DNA from 4 places in the Ensifer sp. ENS02 genome. Region 4 is predicted to be linked to each of the others. Evidence: riboswitches for the same ligand, from Rfam matches in the RefSeq annotation. Region 4 holds a riboswitch; each other region holds the start of a gene.
The links. A riboswitch is a leader RNA that binds a small molecule or an ion and turns the genes downstream of it on or off. The one in region 4 is predicted to bind thiamine pyrophosphate.

Region 1: another riboswitch for thiamine pyrophosphate. It lies ahead of thiD (bifunctional hydroxymethylpyrimidine kinase/phosphomethylpyrimidine kinase); the one in region 4 lies ahead of thiB (thiamine ABC transporter substrate binding subunit).
Region 2: another riboswitch for thiamine pyrophosphate. It lies ahead of thiC (phosphomethylpyrimidine synthase ThiC); the one in region 4 lies ahead of thiB (thiamine ABC transporter substrate binding subunit).
Region 3: another riboswitch for thiamine pyrophosphate. It lies ahead of thiO (glycine oxidase ThiO); the one in region 4 lies ahead of thiB (thiamine ABC transporter substrate binding subunit).

What each region holds. Positions count from the first base shown of each region.
Region 1 covers NZ_JACVAO010000005.1:204,513-208,720, forward strand. Annotated here, with positions in the region: gene IB262_RS12675 (MobA/MobL family protein) at 607-1,419, shown strand; TPP riboswitch at 1,709-1,812, shown strand; gene thiD (bifunctional hydroxymethylpyrimidine kinase/phosphomethylpyrimidine kinase) at 1,930-2,805, shown strand; gene IB262_RS12685 (glycosyltransferase family 4 protein) at 2,829-4,130, opposite strand; gene IB262_RS12690 (hypothetical protein) at 4,127-4,208, opposite strand, start outside.
Region 2 covers NZ_JACVAO010000012.1:119,108-123,315, reverse strand. Annotated here, with positions in the region: gene IB262_RS24820 (ATP-binding protein) at 1-880, shown strand, start outside; gene IB262_RS24815 (sigma-54 dependent transcriptional regulator) at 884-2,248, shown strand; TPP riboswitch at 2,346-2,474, shown strand; gene thiC (phosphomethylpyrimidine synthase ThiC) at 2,565-4,208, shown strand, end outside.
Region 3 covers NZ_JACVAO010000004.1:439,047-443,254, forward strand. Annotated here, with positions in the region: gene IB262_RS11630 (thiamine phosphate synthase) at 1-525, opposite strand, end outside; gene IB262_RS11635 (thiazole synthase) at 522-1,295, opposite strand; gene thiS (sulfur carrier protein ThiS) at 1,299-1,496, opposite strand; gene thiO (glycine oxidase ThiO) at 1,493-2,464, opposite strand; TPP riboswitch at 2,626-2,746, opposite strand; gene bioB (biotin synthase BioB) at 3,171-4,187, shown strand; gene IB262_RS11655 (8-amino-7-oxononanoate synthase) at 4,184-4,208, shown strand, end outside.
Region 4 covers NZ_JACVAO010000007.1:238,752-242,959, forward strand. Annotated here, with positions in the region: gene IB262_RS16880 (ABC-F family ATP-binding cassette domain-containing protein) at 1-1,055, opposite strand, end outside; gene IB262_RS16885 (thiamine diphosphokinase) at 1,059-1,709, opposite strand; gene IB262_RS16890 (GNAT family N-acetyltransferase) at 1,794-2,279, opposite strand; TPP riboswitch at 2,415-2,533, shown strand; gene thiB (thiamine ABC transporter substrate binding subunit) at 2,585-3,613, shown strand; gene thiP (thiamine/thiamine pyrophosphate ABC transporter permease ThiP) at 3,621-4,208, shown strand, end outside.

The sequences.
Region 1 (4,208 bases), on a different contig from region 4:
TGTCCGTAAGATTAGGACCGAGTTAGTTTCTCGCGTCAACGATCTTGACGTTTTTCGTACTCAAGGTCCCTTGGTTTAAGATCTAAGATCTAAAATATAAGGTCGAAAATATAAAATCAAAGATCAAAGATCTAAAGTCGAGACGGTCGTCGTAAAAGGAGGCTGTTTCCGGAGCAGTGCTGCAGTCAGCGGCCACGGCCAAAACGTCAATGAAGGTGCGCCGTCATCAGGCGCTAGCCGAATACCTCGCGGCGCCATTGTTTGTGTCGAGCGGTGGCAGTCGCCACGAGCGAGACGATATCTATAATGTCAAGTTGCGAAAAAAAGTAGTTAGAGAAGCTGCCAAATGGTCTCGAAAGGCAAAATATCAGACCATTGGGGCAAACTCCGAGAGGTGCCCCAGTAGCGAGACGTCTGGACCGGTCAGAATGCGTTTTGAGTCGCCGAAATAAGCGCCAACCGGATGCAATGAGAACTCACGCGAGGCGGGAGCAAGTGCAGTGGTCAGCCCTCATTTTGACGTTCAAGTCATCAGTCGTGGGAAAGGACGTAGCGCGTTAACTGCGGCAGCATACAAGCATCGAGCTACGATGTACTTCGAACGTGATGCCACTAGGGGATGGTTGGTTCGCCTGCCAAAACCGTCATTTGGCGCTTGCTGGTCTCGATGTCCGGATTGATGGAACATCATTCAAGCGCCAAGGCATCGACCTTGAGCCGATCATCCGCTTTAGCGCTGAAACGAAGGCAATTGAGCGCATAATAGATGGCGAAAAGACACCCGTTTTGCGAAAACCGAAGTCGATTGAGTTGAAAGCGGGGCGGCGAGCGCAAAACACTCGCCGCATTCACCGCCGGCCGGAAATAGCGCTTGACCTGATTGTCAGCCAAAAAAGTGTCTTTGACGAACGTGACATCGCCAAAATTCTCCATCGATACACCGATGATGAGAGGGTGTTTGCCCAACTTATGGCACGTATCCTCCGATCCCCCGAGATCTTCCGCATCGACCGCAAGCGATTAGACTTTGCGACCAGTGCTCGTGTCCCAGCCAGTTACACGACGCGGAAACTGATCCGTCTGGAAGCCGAAATCGCTGAGCGTGCTGCTTGGCTGGCGCGCCAATCAACCCACGGCATCCGGAAAGAGCCGACGCGCGGGATGTCAGCCTCGCGAGTGTCCCCAGAGCAACAGGCGGCCGTAGCCAATGTTACCGGTGCTGGCCGACTTGCTGCGGTTGTTGGTCGTGCCGGCGCCGGCAAGACCACAATGGTGAAACGTTGCGCGGGTATCGAGCGAGACGATAAGTTACGTCCGTCGACGCTCGTACGCGTGCAACGCGTGCTCGAAGACGCAGGAATAGAGTTCATTCCCGAGAATGGTGGCGGTGTTGGCGTTCGCTTTAAGAGACCGCTTTAGGAGCGGGTGATCGCCGGCGTTTTTCCGGTACACGTGCGCTTAGGACTTGGACATTAACGCGCCAAATCTCCGCTGTCTGGGCCCATGAGCGCTTGCGTCGTCGTCTGAGAGAAGTAAAGTCCAAATGTCTGTGAAGTCGAACGCTCAGGCAGAAGGCTCCTCGTGCTCTAAGAGCATGAGGGGCCTTCTTTCTCAGTGAGACACTTTGGATTCTCCCCAATTGCGTTAGCCGGATGCTCCGGCTCTAAACTCCGGCAATTGACATCCCCGCCTACGCTCCCCTAGCATCCCTCCCGCCGAGGGGCGCACTATCACGGTGCTGAGATGGCGGTGAGCCAGACCCTTGAACCTGATCCGGATCATACCGGCGTAGGAACGGCGAGGGCCTTTCTGCTCACCAGCCGTCTCTGCGCTTGTCGACCGGATCTCCGTCCATGTCGGGGAGGTCGCTTTGCTCGTGTCTGTTCTTAAATCAAACCGAAAGGGCTCAGGTCTCAAGCAGGTGGGGCTATGACCGCGATCGCCGTCACCATCGCAGGCTCGGATTCCGGCGGCGGGGCCGGCATCCAGGCGGATCTGAAGACGTTCTCGGCGCTGGGCGTTTATGGCGCCAGCGTGATCACGGCGGTCACGGCGCAGAATACCCGCGGGGTATCTGCGGTGGAGGATATCTCCCCGACCGTCGTTGCGGCTCAGATCGATGCCGTATTTTCCGATCTCGCCGTTAGTGCGGTGAAGATCGGAATGGCCTCGCGGCGGGAGACGATCGAGGTGATTGCGGCCGGTCTGAAACGCTATGGCCGGCTGGCTGTCATCGACCCGGTGATGGTGGCGACCTCCGGCGATCACCTGATGCACCCCGACGCGATCGCGACGCTCAGGGAGGAGTTGCTGCCGCTGGCGCTCATACTGACGCCGAACCTGCCCGAGGCGGCGCTGTTGACCGGACGCGCAATCGCTGAAACCGAGACCGAGATCGCACGCCAGGCCGAGATGCTTCTGAAACTCGGTGCGCGTTCGGTGCTGATGAAGGGCGGGCATGGCAAGGGCAAGGATGCAACCGACGTTCTCTTTGGCGAGCGGGACGTCCTCAACCTGTCGCGGCCTCGGATCGAAACCAGGAACGATCACGGCACCGGGTGCACCCTCTCGGCCGCAATCGCTGCGGGTCTTGCCAAGGGCAAGTCGATCGAGGATGCGGTCGTCGCTGCCAAGGCCTACTTGCATGACGCGTTGGTCGCTGCCGATCGTCTGACTATCGGACAGGGGCGGGGGCCGGTGCATCATTTTCATCATTGGTGGGGCGACGACAAAGGGTCGGGCGCCGCGGCATCGAACGTAGCCGAAGCCCAGGGCGCTCTTGGCCGTGCTTCGCGATCTGGCTGAGCAGTGTGGGCTTCTGGCCTATCTCAGGCCACTGCCGCGCTCGGCAGGGCCGGTTGCTCGCCCTTGAGCATTTTCCGATAGAGCGCCACATGTTCCCGCGCGCAATCGACATGGCTCGTCGGTCGCCGAAGTGTCGCACGCAGATTGTCCCATGCCCGTGGCGCGCCCAAAACGTCGATCAGGCGGTCGGCGAGATCCTGGGCGCTGCCGGCGCGGAAGTGATAGCCATCCAGCCGGTCGCGAACCTTTTCGGCCATGCCGCCGATATCCGAACACAGGATCGGCCGGCCGTGATGTAGTGCCTCCTGGATGACAACGGGCGAGTTTTCCCACCAGACCGAGGGCATCACCACCCAGTCAACCGAGCGCATCAGCCGCGGCATGTCCTGGTTCTGGTAGGCGCCATAGAAGCGCACACGGCGACCGGCGTCCTCGATCAGTTTCGCCACCTTCTCCTGGTAGTCCTTCGGCTGACGCTCGAGGTTCCCGCCAAAGATCATCAGCGAGGAATCATCGCCCCAGATGTCGTCCGGCACACGCGATACCGCGTCGATCAGCACGTGAACGCCCTTGAATGGCGTCATCTGCCCGAAATAGGCAAAACGGTTACGCCGCGCCGTTGGTGACGGCAATTCACGAGCCGGCGCCTTGTCGCCCAGGACGATGCCGTTTTCGATCACGAAAATTTTTGCGGCTTCGAGCCCCCATTCGACATAGCGGTTGGCGAGAAAGGCGCTCGGCGCGATGAAGGCATCGGCGAGATTGAGCATGCCGCGCACGAACTGTTCGCGGCGAACGAAGCGCGACACCGGGATTTCGGGGAAGCACGTGTGGCAGCTGATCGGCGAGGCGCCGTTGCAAAGCTGGCCCGAGGGGCGTTTCACCATTTGCCCGTGATTGTGGCAGATCGGCAGATACTCATGGAACGTCACGACGATGCGCGCCTTGGGCAGGGCATCACGAACGGCGTAGAGCGCTTCCAGGCCGAAGCCGAGGATATGATGGAAGTGAACGATGTCCGGCTTGATGTCGCCGACGAAGCGCAAGAGGTCGCGGCGGATCGCGTCCGTATCGCCGTTGGAGAGGAAGAAATGATCGAAGTCTTCGGCGTGGTAGAGCACTTCGTCCATGGCAAGACGCAGGCTCATCAGCGCGGAGGCGCCATGGCGCGGAACCGGACTGCCGACACGGGCAAGGTAGATCGATTCCACGCCCGATAGGCCGTTCAGCGCCTTGTGAAGGCCATGCGAAGCAATTTCGGCCCCGCCAAGCGAATGGGTCGGGTGGCCATGGGAGACCACCAGTACGCGGAGTTTTTCGCTCATGCGTCAGTCTCCTCGAAGAATGTTTGGGCGGTTTCGGAGGCGGGCATCCATCGGGCGCGGAAGAGCGTCCGATCGACA
Region 2 (4,208 bases), on a different contig from region 4:
GCTCGCTTTTACCGCGGTCCTCCTGCGCCGCCGCCAGACGCTGGCACTGGTGTCTGCGCGCGATCGCGCCGCGCGCGACGAGCTGGAGACCCGCGTGGCGGAGCGCACACATGACCTCAGCCTTGCCCGCGATCATCTCGAAACGGAGATCGCCGACCACCGGCGTACCGGCGAGAAGCTGCAGGCGGTGCAGCAGGAACTGGTTCAGGCGAACCGGCTGGCGATCCTTGGCCAGGTGGCGGCCGGCGTCGCCCACGAGATCAACCAGCCGGTCGCGACCATCCGCGCCTATGCCGACAACGCCCGCACCTTCCTCGAACGCGGCCAGCAGCAGACCGCGGTCGAGAACCTTGTCAGCATCGCCGAACTGACCGATCGGGTCGGCACCATCACCGACGAACTCAGAAGCTTCGCTCGCAAGGGCCGCTTCGTCGCCGAGCCGACGCCCATGCGCGACGTGATCGAGGGGGCGATGATGCTGCTGCGCAGCCGCTTTGCCGGCCGCATGGATGCGATCGTCATCGACCTGCCGGAAAATGGCCTCAGCGTCCTCGGCAGCCACATCCGGCTCGAGCAGGTGCTGATCAACCTTTTGCAAAATGCCCTGGAAGCGCTCGGCACGCGCAGCGACGCCGAGATCCGCGTGCGCTGCAAGGACAGCCCCTCCGGGACGGTTTTGCTCGTCGTTGCCGATAACGGCCCAGGCATTCCCCTGCACATCCACGAGGATCTGTTCACGCCGTTCAACACCTCGAAGGATGAAGGGCTCGGCCTCGGCCTTGCCATCTCCAAGGAGATCGTCGCCGACTATGGCGGCGATATCACCGTCGAAACCAGCGACAGGGGCACCGTCTTCACGGTTCGCCTGAAGAGGGCCTGAGCGATGCAGCCGACCGTCTATCTCGTCGACGACGACAACCATCTGCGCAAGGCGATGACGCAGACGCTGGAACTCGCCGGCCTCGCCGTTACCCCTTTTGCCAGCGCTGCCGAAGCGTTGAAGACGCTGGATGCGAATTTCGACGGAGTCGTCGTCAGCGATATCCGCATGCCGGGCATCGACGGCCTCGCCTTCTTCCGCCGCATCGAAGCTTTCGACGCGGATCTGCCGGTGATCCTGGTGACCGGCCATGGCGACATCCCGATGGCAGTGCAGGCGCTGCAGGATGGCGTCTACGACTTCATCCCCAAACCCTTTGCCGCCGACCGGCTGGTGCAGAGCGTGCATCGCGCGCTGGAAAAACGCCGGCTCGTGATGGAAAACCGCGCGCTGAAACGGGCCGCCGAGACGGCCGGCGACAGCCTGCCGCTGATCGGCCAGACGCCGGTCATGGAACGTTTGCGCCAGACGATCCGGCACATTGCCGATACCGATGTCGACGTGCTCGTCGCCGGCGAGACGGGCAGCGGCAAGGAGGTGGTGGCGACGCTGCTCCACAATTGGAGCCGACGCCGCAACGGCAACTTCGTGGCGCTGAATTGCGGGGCGCTGCCCGAAACGGTGATCGAAAGCGAACTCTTCGGCCACGAACAGGGCGCCTTCACCGGCGCCTTGAAGAAGCGCATCGGCCGGATCGAGCATGCGAGCGGCGGCACGCTGTTCCTCGACGAGATCGAGGCGATGCCACCGGCGACTCAAGTGAAGATGCTGCGCGTTCTGGAAGCGCGCGAAATCACGCCGCTTGGCACCAACCAGGTTCGTCCGGTCGATATCCGCGTCATCGCGGCTGCCAAAATCGATCTTGGCGACCCGGCGCAGCGCGGCGATTTCCGGGAAGACCTCTACTTTAGATTGAATGTCGTAACGCTGTCGATCCCACCGCTGCGCGAACGCCGAGACGATATCCCGCTGCTCTTCTCGCACTTCCTGACCCGGGCGGCCGAGCGCTTCAAGCGCGACGCGCCTGTGGTCACATCGGCCGTGCAGAGACATCTGATGACGCATGCCTGGCCAGGCAATGTGCGCGAGCTCTCGCACTTTGCAGAACGCGTGGCGCTTGGTGTCGAAGGTCCGCTGGGACAGCCGATTGCGCCCGCCGAACAGCCTGGATTTGCGCTCCCGGAACGGCTCGAACGCTACGAGGCGGAGATCCTGAAAGAGGTGTTGCGGGCTCAGCGCGGCGACGTCAAGGCGACGATCGAGGCGCTCGGCATTCCGCGCAAGACATTCTACGACAAGCTCCAGCGCCACGGCATCAACCGTGCCGATTACGCCGAGCGGGCCGCACCGGAAAAGGCCGGCCGCTAGCGTCAAACCCGAATCCGTCACCACACGCAATAGGTGCATCTTTGTCGGCAGGCGAATTCACGCTTGACGACCCGGGCCGATCGATGGCTATGATCTAGGCATTCACCAGGGGGGTCCCGCAAGGGGCTGAGATTCTGCTGGATGGCCGGCTTGCCGGCTGTGGCGCAGTGACCCGTTGAACCTGATCCAGTTCATACTGGCGTAGGGACGGTGCAGATATCGAAGCCAGGATTCCGTGCGTCCAGCATCTGGCGGAGCGTCTTTCATCTTTCCGGCATCAGAACTGGGTCTCCAATTGCAAACTTGGAGCCTCGTCATGAATATTGCCACCAAACCCGCAGCCCTCACGGTCACGCAAGGACCGCTTCCCGCCTCCCGCAAGATCCACAAGCCGGGCGTGCTTCATCCGGATATCCGCGTGCCGATGCGCGAGATTGCGCTCCACCCGACGTCGGGCGAGCAACCGGTTACGGTCTATGATTCCTCCGGCGCCTACACCGCCGACGACGCCGAGATCCGCATCGAGGACGGCCTGCCGCGGCTGCGCCGCAACTGGATCGTCGACCGCGGCGATGTGGAAACCTATGAGGGACGCGTGGTCCGCCCCGAGGACAACGGCTTTGTGAGCGGCGACAGGCTGACACCGACCTTCCCGTTCCAGCATGCGCCGCTGAAGGCCACGGGCGGCCGCGCAGTGACCCAGCTTGCCTATGCCCGCGCCGGCATCATCACGCCGGAAATGGAGTTCGTGGCGATCCGCGAAAATCTCGGCCGCGACGCGGCGCGTGCGAAAGTCCGCGACGGCGAAAGCTTCGGCGCCCACATCCCCGATCACGTGACACCCGAATTCGTGCGCCAGGAAATTGCCAGCGGCCGCGCGATCCTGCCTGCCAACATCAACCATCCGGAATCCGAGCCGATGATCATCGGCCGTAATTTTCTGGTGAAGATCAATGCCAATATCGGCAACTCCGCCGTCACCTCGTCGATGGCGGAAGAGGTCGAAAAGATGGTCTGGGCGACGCGCTGGGGCGCCGACACCGTCATGGACCTTTCGACCGGCCGCAACATCCACAACATCCGCGAATGGATCATCCGCAACTCACCGGTTCCGATCGGCACCGTGCCGCTTTACCAGGCGCTGGAAAAGGTCAACGGCATTGCCGAGGACCTCACCTGGGAAGTCTATCGCGACACGCTGATCGAGCAGGCTGAACAGGGCGTCGACTATTTCACCATCCATGCCGGCGTCCGGCTGCACTACATCCCGCTCACCGTCGATCGCGTCACCGGCATCGTTTCGCGCGGCGGCTCGATCATGGCCAAGTGGTGTCTGCATCACCATCGCGAGAGCTTCCTTTACGAGCATTTCGAGGAAATCTGCGACATCTGCCGCGCCTATGACGTCTCCTTCTCGCTCGGCGACGGCCTGCGCCCCGGCTCGATCGCCGATGCCAACGACGCGGCACAATTCGCCGAACTCGAAACGCTCGGCGAGCTCACCAAGATCGCCTGGGCCAAGGATTGTCAGGTGATGATCGAAGGCCCCGGCCACGTGCCGATGCACAAGATCAAGGAGAACATGGACAAGCAACTCGCCGTCTGCGGCGAGGCGCCGTTCTACACACTCGGACCGCTGACGACGGACATTGCGCCCGGCTACGACCACATCACGTCGGGCATCGGCGCGGCGATGATCGGCTGGTTCGGCACCGCCATGCTCTGCTACGTCACGCCGAAGGAGCATCTCGGTCTTCCCGATCGCAACGACGTCAAGGTCGGCGTCATCACCTACAAGATCGCCGCCCATGCCGCCGATCTCGCCAAGGGCCATCCGGCCGCCCAGGTGCGCGACGACGCGCTATCGCGCGCGCGCTTCGAATTCCGCTGGGAGGACCAGTTCAACCTCTCGCTCGACCCGGAGACGGCCCGTAACTTCCACGACGAGACACTGCCGAAG
Region 3 (4,208 bases), on a different contig from region 4:
GGCGGCGATGTCGGCGCCGTGCTCGAAGACGCCGGCGATCCGCTCGACGTTGAGGCCGCCGATGGCGACCAGCGGCAGCAACCCGACACGGTTCCGCCAGGCGGCAAGGCGCGGCAGTCCCTGCGGCGCCCACTTCATAGCCTTGAGAATGGTCGGGTAAACCGGTCCGAGCGCGACATAGTCGGGCTTGGCAGCAAGTGCTGTCTCCAGTTCCGTCTCGTCATGGGTGCTGAGTCCGAGCTTCAGGCCGGCGGCGCGGATTGCAGTAAGGTCGGCCTCCGCCAGGTCCTCCTGGCCGAGATGGACGAAGTCGCAGCCTTCCGCGATCGCCAGTTGCCAGTAGTCGTTGACGATGAGCTGGCAGCCCTGCTCGTCGCAAACGGCCTTGGCCGCGCGGATCTCGCGGCGGATCTCCGCTTCCGTACGATCCTTGACGCGTAGCTGCACCAGCTTGACGCCGAGCGGCACCAGCCGCTCGATCCAATCCGCGCTGTCGACGATGAGATAGAAGGGGTCAAGTTTCACGCAAACACCGCCTTTCCGATGACGGGGGTGGAAGGGACGGCAAAATCGCGCGGTTCGAGCATGCCCGCCTCGAAGGCCTGCCGGCCGGCATCGATCGCGCCCGCGAACGCAGCGGCCATCAGCGCGGGCTTGGCGGCGCCGGCTACAGCGGTGTTGAGCAGGACGGCATCGAAGCCGAACTCCATCACCGTCGTTGCGTGCGAGGGCCGGCCGATGCCGGCATCGACGATCAGCGGCACATCGGGAAAGTTGGCCCGCATTGCCCTGAGCGCCTGGATGTTCTGCGGCCCCATGGCGCTGCCGATCGGCGCGCACCAGGGCATCAGCACCTTGCAGCCGGCTTCCACGAGCCGTTCGGCAACCACGAGATCATCCGTGGTGTAGGGAAAGACTTCGAACCCTTCGGCCGAGAGGATGCGCGCCGCCTCGACCAGCCCGAAGACATCGGGCTGCAGCGTATCGTGGTGGCCGATCACTTCGAGTTTCAGCCAGTTGGTGCCGAAGACCTCGCGCGCCATCTTGGCCGTCAGCACCGCCTCTGACACCGAGTGGCAGCCGGCGGTGTTCGGCAGCACGTGCACGCCGAGCGCCCGGATCAGTTCGAAGAAGGCGCCGCCCTGGCGGCCTCCGGCGGTTTCGCGCCGGAGCGAGACCGTGACGATCTCAGTGCCTGACGATCGCACCGCATCTTCCAGAACGGCGGGGGAGGGGTAGCGGGCGGTGCCGAGCAGCAACCGTGAGCGCAGGTCCTGTCCATAAAGCGTCAGCATGTCTCAGCCTCCTTTCATCGGCGAGAGAATTTCGATCCGGTCCCTGTCGCTGAGCGCATGACCCGAACGGTCGGCCCGGTGCACCAGTTCGCCGTTGACGGCGGTGGCGAGCCAGTCGCCTTCGAAATCAAGGGCGGCCAGAAGCTCGGCGAGGGTGGTGACGGCGAGGTCGTGATCCTCGCCATTGACGGTCAGTCTCATGCGGCATCTCCCTTCAGGTCCTGCGCAAGCGCGAGGTCGGCTGCTTCCGCCGCCAGGGCCGGCGAAAGCAGGAAGCCATGGCGGTAAAGCCCGTTGATCGTGATGGTCTGCCCGGTGCGCAGGGCGCGCGGCAGGTTGTTGGCGAAGGCGGGGCGGACGCCGGCGCCGGTTTCGACGAGGCGCGCTTCGCCGAAGGCCGGATGCAGCGCATAGGCGGCGTTCAGCAGTTCCATGAGGGAGCGGGCGGTGATCGGTCCGCCGTCATCCGTCTCGATCATCGTCGCCCCGCACATGAAGAGGCCGCCGCCGCGCGGCACGATGTAGAGCGGGATGCGGGGATGAATGAGCCTGACCGGCCGCGACAGCTCCACGTCGCTTGTCTGCAGGTAGAGCATTTCACCGCGCACGCCCCGCAGGCCCGGCGTTTCGCCGATGCGTGCCGCGCCGGCGCAGTCGGCGACGAGATCGTGGTGGCCATCGTCGCTCGTCTCATCGAGGAAGGTGACGCCGTGATCGACAAGCTTCTGCCGCAACCGGCTCAGCGCCCGGCGCGGGTCGAGATGCGCCTCACCGGGAAAAAACAGCGCCTCGCGGAAACGTCCGGCAAGCGCCGGTTCCAGCCGTTCGATCGCGGCGGCGTCGAGCCATTCGAAGCCGGAGGTGCGTGAGGCAAAGCGCTTGAGTTCGCCCGCATCCCGTGGCGGGGCGACGACAAGCGTGCCGTTTCGGGAAACCTCGCCTGGCAGGGCGTCGTCCCACCAGTCAATGGCGCTGATGCCCTTCGTCAGCACCACCTCTTCGGCGCTTTCGCGTTCGCACCAGGGTGCCAGCATGCCGCCGGCAAACCAGGAGGCCGCGCCGGCAAAGCCTGGTTTTTGCTCGACAACCGTCACCGCGACACCGCGGGCGCTAAGTTCATGCGCCAGACAGAGCCCTGCGACGCCGGCACCTTTGACGAGGATCCGCATGGCTCAGTGTTCCCGCGAGGCGTGGGCGGGCCGTCGTGAGGGAAGCGGGATGGTGTTGGCGGTGTGCATGCCGAGGCTCCGATTGTGGAGACCCAGTTCACGAGCGAAGGAAGGGCAAGGACGCCTTGCCGTTGAATGGTCGCGTGAAGGCGACGTTTGCGGCAGCGATGTCTGCACCGTCCCTACGCCAGTATGAACTGGATCAGGTTCAACGGGTCACTGCGCCGCGCAAATCGCATAGCAGAATCTCAGCCCCTTAGCGGGACACCCCTGGTGAATGCTCCAAGCTGACCGTTCGGGGCGGTTTTTGTCAAGAGCCAGCATTCGTGTGCGATGTGATCTCATCTGCCGAAAAAAGTATCTATAATTTTTCGACGAGAAAGCGGAAGCGTTGGCGGCGTGCTGAAGGGAGGAGTGTCAGGCGGGCAGAGCGGGTCGAAAAATACCGGAGAAGCCCGGGCTCGTCCTCGTTTCTCGGGTGCGTTACGCCCGATTTCGGAAATGGGAGATGCGACCGATTGATTGGTGATTGTTGCCCCGTCTCGGCGGTTTCCAGATTCACTCACGGTCAAAATACAACCAGAAGGGTATTTGCTAACACAAACTCTCCACCTGGGTGCTTGCGAACTTTGCTCGTCGACAAAATTATAGATAATATCAGATTCTATCTATTTCGCGTTTGCGATGACCTGGAGGACGAGCCGAAATGCTGGACGGAACCCTATCAACTGGCGCTAATTTTACCCCGGGCGACGCGGGCGAATCCCGCTGGACCCAAGCGGAAGCTGAAAAAATCTATAATTTGCCGTTCAACGATTTGCTCTACCGCGCACACACGGTCCATCGTGCGCAGTTCGATCCCAACACCATCCAGATGAGCAGGCTGCTCTCGATCAAGACCGGAGGCTGCGCCGAGGATTGCGGCTATTGCAGCCAGTCCGCCCACTATCCGACCGGGCTCAAGGCATCGAAGCTGATGGAGGTCGAGCGTGTGCTTGCCGAGGCGCGACAGGCGCGCGACGGCGGTGCGACGCGCTATTGCATGGGGGCCGCCTGGCGCAGCCCGAAGGGCCGCGACATGGACGCGATCGTCGCCATGATCGGCGGTGTGCGGGCGCTTGGCATGGAAACCTGCATGACGCTCGGGATGCTGACGCCGGACCAGTCCGCACGGCTCGCCGAGGCCGGGCTCGACTACTACAACCACAATGTCGATACCTCCGAACGCTTCTACGGCGAGATCATCACCACCCGCAGCTTTGCCGACCGGCTGGAGACGCTCGCGAATGTCCGCGACGCCGGCATCAAGGTCTGCGCCGGTGGCATTCTCGGCATGGGCGAAACCGCCGACGACCGGATCTCCATGCTGGTGACGCTCGCCAATCTGCCGGTGCCGCCCGAAAGCGTGCCGATCAACATGCTGATCCCGATCCCGGGCTCGAAGCTGGCCGATGCAGCGCCCGTCGATCCGATCGATTTCGTCCGCACCATCGCGCTTGCCCGCATCCTGATGCCGCTATCGCATGTCCGGCTTTCAGCCGGCCGGACCGACATGAGCGACGAGACGCAGGCGCTCTGTTTCTTCGCCGGCGCCAATTCGATCTTTGTCGGCGAAACCCTGCTGACCGCCGACAATCCCGGCGAGGACCATGATGCGGCGCTCTTCCGACGCCTGGGGTTGAAGCCGATGGCTCCGGCGGCAAGGCAGGATGCGGCCGAATGACCCTGGGTCTGTTTGCGCGCT
Region 4 (4,208 bases):
TGGTCAAGCGTCGCGATTTCGAGATTGGTGCCGAGCTTGACCGTGCCCGTATCCGGTTCGATCTGCCCGGTCAGGATCTTCAGGAGCGTCGTCTTGCCGGCGCCGTTCGGGCCGACCAGACCGATGCGGTCGCCGCGGTGCACGCGGATCGAGAACGGCGCGACGATGGTACGCTCGCCATAGGCCTTGGTGACCTTCTCCGCCTCGATCACCAGCTTGCCCGATTCCTTGGCGTCGGCGGCCGTCGCCTGTACCGTTCCCTGCGGCCCCTTTTGGCCGCGATAGGTCGCCCGCATGGTCTGCAGCTCACCGAGGCGGCGCATGTTGCGCTTACGTCGTGCGGTCACGCCGTAGCGCAGCCAATGTTCCTCGCGCTCGATCGCCTTGCCGAGCTTGTGCTGCTCCAGTTCCTCGGCCTCCAGCACCTCGTCACGCCAGGCCTCGAAATGGGCAAAGCCGCGGTCGAGCCGCCGCGACTGGCCACGGTCGAGCCAGACGGTCGCGGTCGAGACCTTTTCCAGGAAGCGCCGGTCGTGCGAGATCAGAACGAGCGCCGAACGGCTGCGGATCAGTTCGTCTTCCAGCCATTCGATCGTCGGCAGGTCGAGATGGTTGGTCGGCTCGTCGAGCAGCAGGATATCCGGCTCCGGCGCCATGACACGGGCAAGCGCCGCGCGACGCGCTTCGCCGCCCGAAAGGCGCTTCGGGTCTTCCTCGCCGGTCAACCCCAGGTGCTGCAGCAGATAGGCGACGCGATAGGGATCGTCACTCGGGCCGAGTCCTGCCTCGGCATAGGCCTGCACGGTGTCGTAGCCGTCGAAATCCGGCGCCTGGTGCAGATAGCGGATGGTCGCGGAGGGATGGCGGAAGATTTCGCCCGACTGCGCCTCGGCCAGACCCGCGGCAATCTTCATCAGCGTCGACTTGCCCGAGCCGTTGCGGCCGACAAGACAGATGCGGTCGCCCGGTTCGACTTGAAAATTGGCGCCGGCTAGCAGCGGCGCGCCACCGAAGGTGAGGAAGATGTCGTCGAGTTTCAGAATGGGAGGCGCCAAGGCTCAGGCTCCGGAAAGATCATAGGGGCGGGCGAGCACAATGGCGCGACCGCTCTGGAGAGTGAAGCGAAGGGGACCCTCCGCAACGTTGGAAACGGTTCGGGACGAGCCGAACGGCAAGGTGAAATCGTCGAGCGGATAGCGCGCATTGACGATCGAAAGACCGGTAAGCTCGGTCAACCCGAGCACCGAGAAGAGGCAGCCCTTCGGCAAATCAAGGTCGAGCGAGCCGGCCAGCAGCGGATAGGCCTCTTCCTCGCCCGAGGTCATCAACACGGAAAGGCCACGCTCGGCAAGGGCAACAGCATGCAGCAGGTGCATGAAGGCGTGATCACTGCGGGTGCCGCCGAGTGCGCCGGCGAAAATCAGGCGGTCGGCTCCACGCGACAGCGCCGCCTCGACCGCGATCTCCCCGTCCGTCGCGGCCTTCGCCGCCGGATAGGGCTCGCGCGGGACGGAGGCGTAGTCCGCAAGAAGGGCTTCCTCGGTCGAGTCGAAATCACCGACCCAGACATCCGGCACGATGCCGAGCAATCGGGCATGGCGCATGCCGCCGTCAGCCGCAATGAAGCGACTTGCGGCCAGCTGGTGAGCCAGCCGGTCGGTCAGCGAAAGGGCGCCGCCAAGCAGAATGGTGAAGGTCGATCGAGACATGGCAAAGCCCATAGCGCAAAGGACCGCCGAAGGAAAACGAAGAAAACCGTCGAACGAGCGGTTCTCGATATTTTGGTCAGACCATCAATGCCCCTCGGGCACCGGATCGGGGAAAAGCATGCCGGCATAAATGCCGGGGGTCGAATCCGGAATCTCGACGGCGCCGGCCACCCGCTCGTAGAACTTCGCCGGCCCGACGCCGCCGATAATCGCGTAGCCATAGCCGGCCTCGCGCATCGCCGTGAGGCTTGCAAGCAACAGTGCCTCACCGATCCCCTGCCCGCGCATGCTTTCGTCGACGCCGGTCGGACCGAAGAAGCCGAGTGCCGTTACGTCGTGGCAGGAAAAGCCGACGATCTTTTCGTCATGGACAGCGACGTGCATGCGCGTCGGGGTGGAGGAAAAGGCGGCTTCCGCCTCGCCCGCCCATCCGGCACCGAAAGTCCTTTCGATCCAGGAAACAACCAGGCGGCGCTCCGGCGCCATGGCGCGGCGAATGCTGACGCCAAGGCCAAGCTTCGACTGAGGTTCAGCCGGCAGGGCATAAAGTCGAACAAGCATATCGGGCATGACATTTCCTCCTCGCTGCCGTTGTGTAGCGCAGTTGGCGGCATACGCAAACACGCGCCATTGTACTGGCCAGGCGTCCCCTAGCTTCGCCGTAAACATCGCTTGCCATGGGACCGAGGCAGCGGTAAATCTCTTGCCGCTCTAACGGGGTGCCTCCCGACCGCATTGCGGCCGGAGGCTGAGAGGCGTCAAAACGCCAACCCGCGGAACCTGATCCGGCTCATACCGGCGGAGGGATTAGACGCGATCGGATCGATACGCCCTTTTCCCATGCAACAACGAACTTTGGGAGAGAGGTCCTCGCCATGTGCAATTCATCGCAACTTAAATTCTTTAGCCGGCTAGCCCTTGCGACGGCCGCGAGCCTTGTTTTCTCCGGCGCCGCGACCGCCGCCGACGAGACGCTGACGGTGTACACCTATGAGAGCTTCATCACCGAATGGGGCCCGGGCGCCAAGGTCGCAGAAGCCTTCGAGAAGACCTGCGAATGCAAGGTCAACTATGTCGGCGTGGCCGACGGCGTCGAGTTGCTCACCCGCCTGAAGCTCGAAGGCGAGGCTTCCAAGGCCGACATCGTGCTTGGCCTCGACACCAACCTCGTTGCGGAAGCCAAGGCAACGGGCTTCTTCGCGCCGCACGGCGTCGAGGCAACCGGCGTCACCGTTCCCGGCAACTTCTCCGACGACACGTTCCTGCCCTATGACTACGGCCACTTCGCCGTCGTCTACGACACCGAGACGCTGAAGACGCCGCCGAAGAGCCTGAAGGAGCTGGTAGAAGGCGACCCGTCGCAGAAGATCGTCATCGAGGATCCGCGTACGTCGACGCCGGGCCTCGGCCTCCTGCTCTGGGTCAAGGCCGTCTATGGCGATGAGGCGGGTGCCGCCTGGACGAAGCTGAAGGACCGCGTTCTGACCGTCACCCCCGGCTGGTCGGAAGCCTATGGCCTCTTCACCAAGGGCGAGGCGCCGATGGTGCTGTCCTACACCACGTCGCCGGCCTACCACATGGTCGCGGAAAACACCGAGCGCTATCAGGCCGCTGCCTTCTCCGAAGGGCACTACATCCAGATCGAAGTCGCCGGCATGACCAAGAACGCCAAGGAGCCGGAACTGGCAAAGCAGTTCCTCGCCTTCATGACCGGTCCGGACTTCCAGTCGATCATCCCGACGACGAACTGGATGATGCCGGTCGCAGCGACCAAGGAGCCGCTGCCGGACGCCTTCAATAAGCTGGTCAAGCCGGAAAACACCTTCCTCCTGCCCTCGGAAGACGTCGCCAAGAACCGCAAGGCCTGGATCGACGAATGGCTTGCCGCCATGAGCAAGAACTGAGGCCGGATTGTTCGCACTGCGCGAAAATCGTATGACAGTGGTCGCCGGGGCAGCCTGCCTCGGCGTCTTCGTCCTTTTCGTCGGTCTTGCGATCGTCGCCTTGCTGAGCCAGACGGGCGGCGCGAGCGACGATGCGCTGTTCGACGCCTACATCTGGCGCGTCACCCGCTTCACGCTGCTGCAGGCGACCCTCTCGACGTTGCTGTCCGTGCTCTTTGCCATCCCCGTCGCCCGGGCGCTAGCGCGACGACCGCAGTTCCCCGGCCGCATCTGGCTGCTGCGCTTGATGGCGCTGCCACTCGGACTGCCGGTTCTGGTTGGCGCACTCGGGCTGATCGAGATCTGGGGGCGGCAGGGTTTCCTCAATTCCGGCCTGCGCTGGCTCGGCCTCGCGCAGCCCGTCAGCATTTACGGCCTGTTCGGCATCCTGCTTGCCCACGTCTTCTTCAACATGCCGCTTGCAGCGCGCCTGTTCCTGGCCGGGCTCGAGCGCATCCCCGCCGAATACTGGCGCAGCGCCGCCAATCTCGGCATGCCGTCACGCGCACTCTTTCGCTTCATCGAATGGCCCGTGCTGCGCGGCCTCCTGCCGGGT